2 regions of the Paenibacillus durus genome follow, and region 2 is predicted to be linked to the other one. Evidence: predicted binding sites of a transcription regulator. Region 2 holds the regulator's gene; the other holds the start of a gene.

Region 1 (3,428 bases), 880 kb from region 2:
CCGCCTTCCGGCATTTTTCCATCAGCGGCACCAGCCGGGCATCGGTCTTCCCTCCGCCTTCCAGCGAAAGGCTTGGGATCGCCTTCCATTTGTATTTCTCATCGGTCCAGCGGTAGCCCTGAATGCCGCAGGCAAGAATATAGTTTTCCAGAGTGTCCATATCATCCCTGGTCAAGCTGCCGTCAAGCGGAAGCAGAAAGCCCGTCTTGACGCAGCGGAATACATCCTCATACCGCCAGCGGCGGCGGACGATGTCCAGCGCCGAACGGATAAACTCCACCAGCGGATGGTGAAGCTCTCCCGCCTTGCGGTCAAGGAAGAACGGTACGCCGTAATCCCGGAAAAGGGCCGGCACAAAATAATCGTAATCCTCCAGCTTGCGGACGAATACAGCCATTTCGCCATACTTCGCCCCTTCTTCGCGCGCCAATCTCCGCATTTCCCGCAGCGCGCCTTCCATTTCCGCGCGCTTGTTCGCAGCCGCCCGGATCGTTATCTCATCTTCAGCAGGCTTCGGTTCCTCGTACATCAGCCTACGGTCAAAGCCGCGCTCCAAATGCGCCAATGCGGGCGCCGCTGCAAAACGCGGCAGCACCGTAGGCGCCAGCACTTCGTCCCTGACATCAATGCCGAGCTCATCTGCCATCCCCCTCAGCTTGATGTAAGCGGAAGCCGCAGGATGAAACAGCTCCAGCTCATGCGGCCGGTGCCCGTCAAGAAAGGGCCGGTCGAGCGTCAGCGCGATCGTCATGTCGGCGGCGTGCAGCATCAGTTGGCGCAGTACTGTAAACTCGCGGGCCGTAAACCCCCGGAAGCCGTCCACGAAAATAGAGGAACCGCATACGAAAGAGGAAGAGGGGATCAGCTCCGAAAGCTCGGCCAGCCGATCTTCCTCGTCGATATACAGCCCGGACATAGCCTGCTCCAGATCCGCGAATACGATATTCAAGTCTTCCAGCTTGCCGGTAAGGATCGGACTACCGTTCGCCGACTCCCGCATCCGGGACAACTGTTCCTCCAGATCGGAGGTCCCGAGGCAGCACCGCTTCAACTCGGAATGCAGCCGGCTCAACCGGTCCACAAAGCCGGGACGGTCCGACGAAGCTCCGAACAATTTCAATTCTTCCTTGCGCCGGCTCAAGATTTTGTAAAGAAGCATCTTCTTGCCTTCATCGCCGATCGGCACGCCGCCTCTTCCGCCGGTCTCCTGCTTCACCCGGTAGGAGAGACGCGGAAAGCTGAGCGTCTGCGCGCGCAGGCTGCCCTGGTTGTCGCAGGCGCTAAGCAGCCCCTGCTCGGCGCTGAAGGAGCCCTGCTCCGGGACCAGTTGAATGACCGGGGCGCCTAACGGATCCTCGCGCAGTGCCGCACAGATCGAACTCCATATTGTCGCCGTCTTACCGCTGCCCGAACGGCCGATCAAAAACGTTACCGGCATGCTTCATAGACTCCTTCCACAAATAAAAATGCAATTTATGCGTTCTATATAACAGCTTCTGCCGCCCTCAGCGGACAGAAAAGCTGTTATCCGTCCTATTATTATATCATACAAACGCAAAATAGAACATATGTTTGTTATTTTCCATCATCTAGGATGGAATCCCGCTGCAAAGAGGGAATGGCTCCCAGACATATCAAGGTCCATGCAAAAAGGCTGTCCTTAAGGTCTTTGTTGGTCAGACCCTCAAGAACAGCCCGGTAACGCCTTTGCACTGACTCATAAATGATACTATGCAGGCGGTAAACATCACGCTTCCTTTGATTGGCGGCGCCGTAAATCCATCAATGAAGCTTGTACATTTCTTTGATTACTTTGAGGTGACCTCAAAAATAGCAAACTTCAAGTAATGCCCCTCGTCCACGCCGAGAATTTGCGGATGATCCTTACCGGCCGCGCGCCACTCGATAAGACGCAGCACTTTGCCCGCATCCTCGGCAGCTTCGGCGATCGTCTGCAGAAACAGCTCCGGCCGCATATGATAGGAACAGCTTGCGGTAACCAGATAGCCGCCTTCGTTCACGAGCTTCATGCCATGCAGGTTGATGTCCTTGTAGCCTCGGCATGCCCCCTTGACCGCACTCTTCGTCTTGGCGAAGGCGGGCGGATCGAGAATGACGACATCCCAGGTCCGTCCTCCTCCAGCTGTCATCGGTTTGGATGTATCCGGCTTGGAGGCGGATTTGCCTCCTCCCGCTATAGCTGCGGCTTTCTTCGGCGAAGCATCTTCGGCGTTCACGGCGGCGCGTTCCGCCCGTTCCTCCAGCCCTTTCACTTGGCTGCGCAAATACTGAAAAGCGTCGTCCACGACGAACTCCACCCGGTCGCTGAAGCCGTTCAGCTCCACGTTGGCCTTGGCGCTCTCAATCGCGTGGGCGGAAACGTCGAGACAGGTGACCTTTTTAGCTCCGTATTTGCAGGCGTTCAGCGTGAAACTGCCCGTGTGGGAGAAGCATTCGAGCACGGTCGCGCCGTCCCAGTATGGGAAGGTGACCTCCTTGCCGCTCTTGTTGACGGGGATTTTCCGTCTCGATCCATGTTCATCGTCAACCTCTTGAAGCGTAATCCCGCTGCGCGCCCCCCAGCCGGTCATCAGCGGAGCGATGGATGCGCGGTTCTCCCGCTGATCGAAAAAATAGCCCGTCTTCTGGCCCTGCTCGATGTCGACAATCAGCTTAAGTCCGTTCTCGGTCACCGTGACATGGCGGGGACATTCGCCGTACAGAACTCCCGTCTTCTGCTCCAATCCCTCAAGCTCGCGCACGCTGACGTCGCTGCGTTCATAGATGCCTTTAGGCTTCAACACTTGCACCAGCGCTTCGACGATTTCGGCGCGGCGCTTGTCCATTCCGAGCGTCAGCAGCTGCACAACAAGCACGTCGCCGAAGCGGTCGACAATCAGACCCGGTAAAAAATCAGCCTCACCGTACACCAAGCGATAGGCGTTCTCCCCGGCAAGAAACCGCTCGCGGTGATGCAGACAGCGGGCAAACCGGTCGGCGAAAAAGGCCGTGTCCATCTCCGCAAGCGGACTGTGCGACACGACTCTGATTCGGATCTGCGAAGCCGGATTGTAATATCCGGTCGCCAAGTATTTTCTTTGATGGCTGAGTACCTCCACCAGCCCTCCCTGGGCGGGGTTTCCTTCCACCGTCTCCACTTCGTTTCCGTATACCCACGGATGCCCTGCTTCCAGCCTTTTTTTGCGGCTGCGCTGTAAAATGACCGATGCCACTAGCCTCAACTCCCTGTTGTAATTAAATATAGGTCCCATGCGCATGCATGTCCCGGTCGCCGCATTCATATATTGGTGTACAACCCTGCTAAAAAAGGAGAACCGCTGCTATGATGCGCGATGTGCTGTTCCCCGTATTATACGGCATTATTATCTTTCTTGCCGGAATGAAGCTGATGGAGACCGCGCTGTCCA
Region 2 (3,428 bases):
CTTGATTAATGAAGATTTCTATTGCCGTCTCGTTCATTTCCTTTGTCATCCACAATTTCAATCGACTCCAATTGAGCGCGGAAATTGCGGCGGACATTACCGAGATATATCTCCCGAAGTTTGGCGCGTTCTGCCAATTCCTCTTCGTTTAGTCCGACGCTCTTAGATTTGCGCGCCAGCTCATTAATGCGATTAACCAGTTCATCTATATTCAAAATGTTCCCTCCTAATTTCTGCTTGATTGTTCATGCCGGCATTAGCGGTAAGTTAAAGGAACCGGTAGAACTGCTCTAAATTCATTCTAACTTTGCCATGAGAAAAAGAGCTTGTCAAGGCGACTCCCCTGAAAGCTCATTTTACTGCATTAGCCTGATATGCTTCTACTCTGTTAATCAGCACTTTGCAAAATTTGCTTCAAGTCGCTAAGGGTATTTGCAAATGATTATTTGTATACGGGAATTGATAATATATCTCCGGCCTGGATATCGGAACCGCTCAAATTATTATGTCGTTTAATAGCATCAATATATACGACAGTTCTCATATCGGAAGCTTTATTCTTAAGAGCGATACTCCAGAGTGTATCGCCGGGCTCCACTACAATCCGCTTCTCCTGCTGTATTGATAACGAACTGGCAAATACTTGGCTTACCACGGTAAATCCCGAAATAATTAGAAGAAGCACAATCATCAGCTTAAAAACATCTTGCTGTTTCAATACGATACATGCTTTCTTGATGATCACTTTAGTGTTCTTTACGGATGGGTTCATATGGCTAGAAACCGCACTCCGGCACGCTGAGGCGGCCTCCGGTGTCTCATTATAAATGCTGCGGTATGTACTATATTTCAACATGTATCATCAACCTCCAAACACTTGTTCTTACTTGCAAAATTAATATAGCACGAACATGTGTTTCGATCAAGAGGTTTTTCGAACGATTGTTCCCCTTTATTTTTTTAGAACTTATGTTTGTGCGAACGGCAGTTCTATGTTATAATTTTCCCAAACATTACTAGATGGGGTGTATTCCGATGTCAAAGATTTCGAGTCGCCAGCTGGCGATCCTGGAATTTATACGTAACGAAGTTCGCAGCAAGGGGTATCCGCCTTCCGTCCGGGAAATTGGAGAAGCGGTCGGCCTGGCCTCCAGTTCTACCGTACACGGGCATCTTGACCGGCTGGAGAAGAAAGGACTTATCCGCCGCGATCCCACGAAACCGCGCGCCATTGAATTGCTGGGCCAGGAAGACTCCGAAAATGTCCAACAATTCGTGCAGACCGTTGCCCGAGTCCCGGTTGTTGGCAAGGTGACTGCGGGTGTGCCGATTACAGCAACAGAGAATATTGAAGATTATTTCCCCCTTCCCACCCATTACGTCGGAGAAAACAAGGTCTTCATGCTTTCCGTTATGGGCGACAGTATGATTGAAGCCGGCATCATGAACGGAGATTACGTCATCGTCCGCCAGCAGCAGACCGCCGATAACGGCGATATCGTGGTCGCAATGACGGAAGACGATGAAGCTACTGTCAAGACCTTCTATAAGGAGCGCGATCATATTCGCCTGCAGCCTGAAAATCCGGCCTATGAGCCGCTCCGGCTTAACCGGGTGAGTATTTTGGGTAAAGTGATTGGATTATTCAGAGACATCCATTAATGGCTGTGCACATTTGAAAGGCGGCCCCGTTTACCGGGTCCGCCTCTTTTCGTACATACTTTTTCAGCATAGCTCTTTGTGCCGCACTTCGATATTCAGAGAAATTAGAACGGCATATGCACTCCCTGCATATTTTATACCGTAAAGGAGTGCTGATCATATGCCTAATTACCGGATCATTGTCGATTTATCCCAGCGCATGTTGTACCTTCTGGATAACGATAAAGTCGTTCGGGGCTTCCCCGTAGGAATCGGCAAAATGTTAACCCAGACACCCGAGGGCGAATACACCATTGTTAATAAGCAGGCAAATCCAGGCGGACCATTCGGCGCATTCTGGATGGGACTTTCCAAGCCCCATTACGGCATTCACGGAACCAATAATCCCGCGTCAATCGGTCATCAGGTTTCGCATGGATGTATCCGTATGTACAATGCCGATGTACTTGAGCTGGCCCGGATCGTTCCGCTGGGTACTAGAGTAACTATTCGTGAATAAATATTAAAAACCGCCAAAAAATGGCGGTTCTATTATGCAAAAAGTTAGTACAACGCGATCAGCTCCATAAAAATGAGGTTGCAATGCCGCGGTCATCCAACTGTTGAAGCTGGACTTTAGGCTCCATTGGCGGATACTGGGTTTCTCTATTATCGTCATTCTAACTGACCAGACTGGCAGTTATTCAAAATAAGCTATCAGGGACGTAATAAACTTGCTGCGTATTTTTTTTATTATCCGGGTCTGTAACTATAGTAAAATAAACGTTGCCGTTTTTGGTCTGTACTCCCTCGATTTCATGGCTTCCCACATTTGTTATATTCACAAGGGTTTTGTATGCTCCTGTGTTTGACATCATAGCAATCTTGGGAGTATCACCTTCTGCGCCGCCTGACGTATATATTTCCGTTTTATCAAGCATATCAGCTCCCTGGAATGATCCGTTCGGTCTTACAATAGCATTTCCCGACTGCGTAAAGCTGGTTACGCAAGCGTTTACCGTAGCTGCACTGTCCATTCGTACCTGTTCATTGCTGTCAAGAAGCTTGTTTAAAGCTACCGTATCATAAATGGACCAAGTAACGGTTCCTTCCGCAGTTTGTACGCGGAAAATCGTATAGTTACTGTTGCCGCCGCCATCAACACGGTAAGTCTCACCTAATCTTGCACCCGTCTTATTAGCGTAATTCAAATAAGTGAACCGATGAAGATCCGTATAATCAAGTGTCGCACCAGACGAGTATTGAAGCCTTGCTACCTGAAGCGACCAGTAATACGGCGTTGAAGAATCAGCTTTTGCACTGAAATAGAAATAGTTAATGCCATTATAGGTGTACATATCCAGCGTTTGTCCGTGACCGGAATTGGTGATGGTCATTTCATCAACATATGTGGCGTCGCTTCCGTTTATGAGCAATCTTGAAAGATAGACTGTTCCCCCGGACCGCTGTGTTACATAAAGATACTTATCAGCAATGTAAGCTTTCTGAACAGCCAGGTTGTGATTAAGTCCTTTGAGATTGTATGCGAGTGTTGCCGTAGCGTTTACAGTACTCTCAGGAGCAGCCGCAAATACGGGTAAGACAGACATTCCAAATGAAAGAAACGCGACAACAAAAGATGTAAGTATTTTTAATTGCCTTCTAAACTTCAACGCTTGAACTTGAGACATATAGATACCTCCATTAAAAATGATAATAAACTAAATATCCCTCACATTCTTAATTTTGGTTACCAAATAGTTCACATGAAGAATACAGACATGAAT

Evidence for each region. Region 2 encodes LexA, which represses DNA repair genes until DNA is damaged. Its sites were predicted from a motif close to CGAACATATGTTCG; they were not measured.
Region 1: the regulator LexA is predicted to act here: its motif matches at 1,562-1,575, upstream of addB (helicase-exonuclease AddAB subunit AddB).

The regions. Positions count from the first base shown of each region.
Region 1 covers NZ_CP009288.1:4,454,883-4,458,310, forward strand. The annotation lists gene addB (helicase-exonuclease AddAB subunit AddB) at 1-1,438, opposite strand, end outside; gene PDUR_RS19360 (class I SAM-dependent rRNA methyltransferase) at 1,809-3,233, opposite strand; gene PDUR_RS19365 (Na/Pi cotransporter family protein) at 3,344-3,428, shown strand, end outside.
Region 2 covers NZ_CP009288.1:3,574,350-3,577,777, forward strand. The annotation lists gene PDUR_RS15135 (DUF896 domain-containing protein) at 6-215, opposite strand; gene yneA (cell division suppressor protein YneA) at 443-856, opposite strand; gene lexA (transcriptional repressor LexA) at 1,036-1,662, shown strand; gene PDUR_RS15150 (L,D-transpeptidase) at 1,823-2,161, shown strand; gene PDUR_RS15155 (helveticin J family class III bacteriocin) at 2,346-3,332, opposite strand.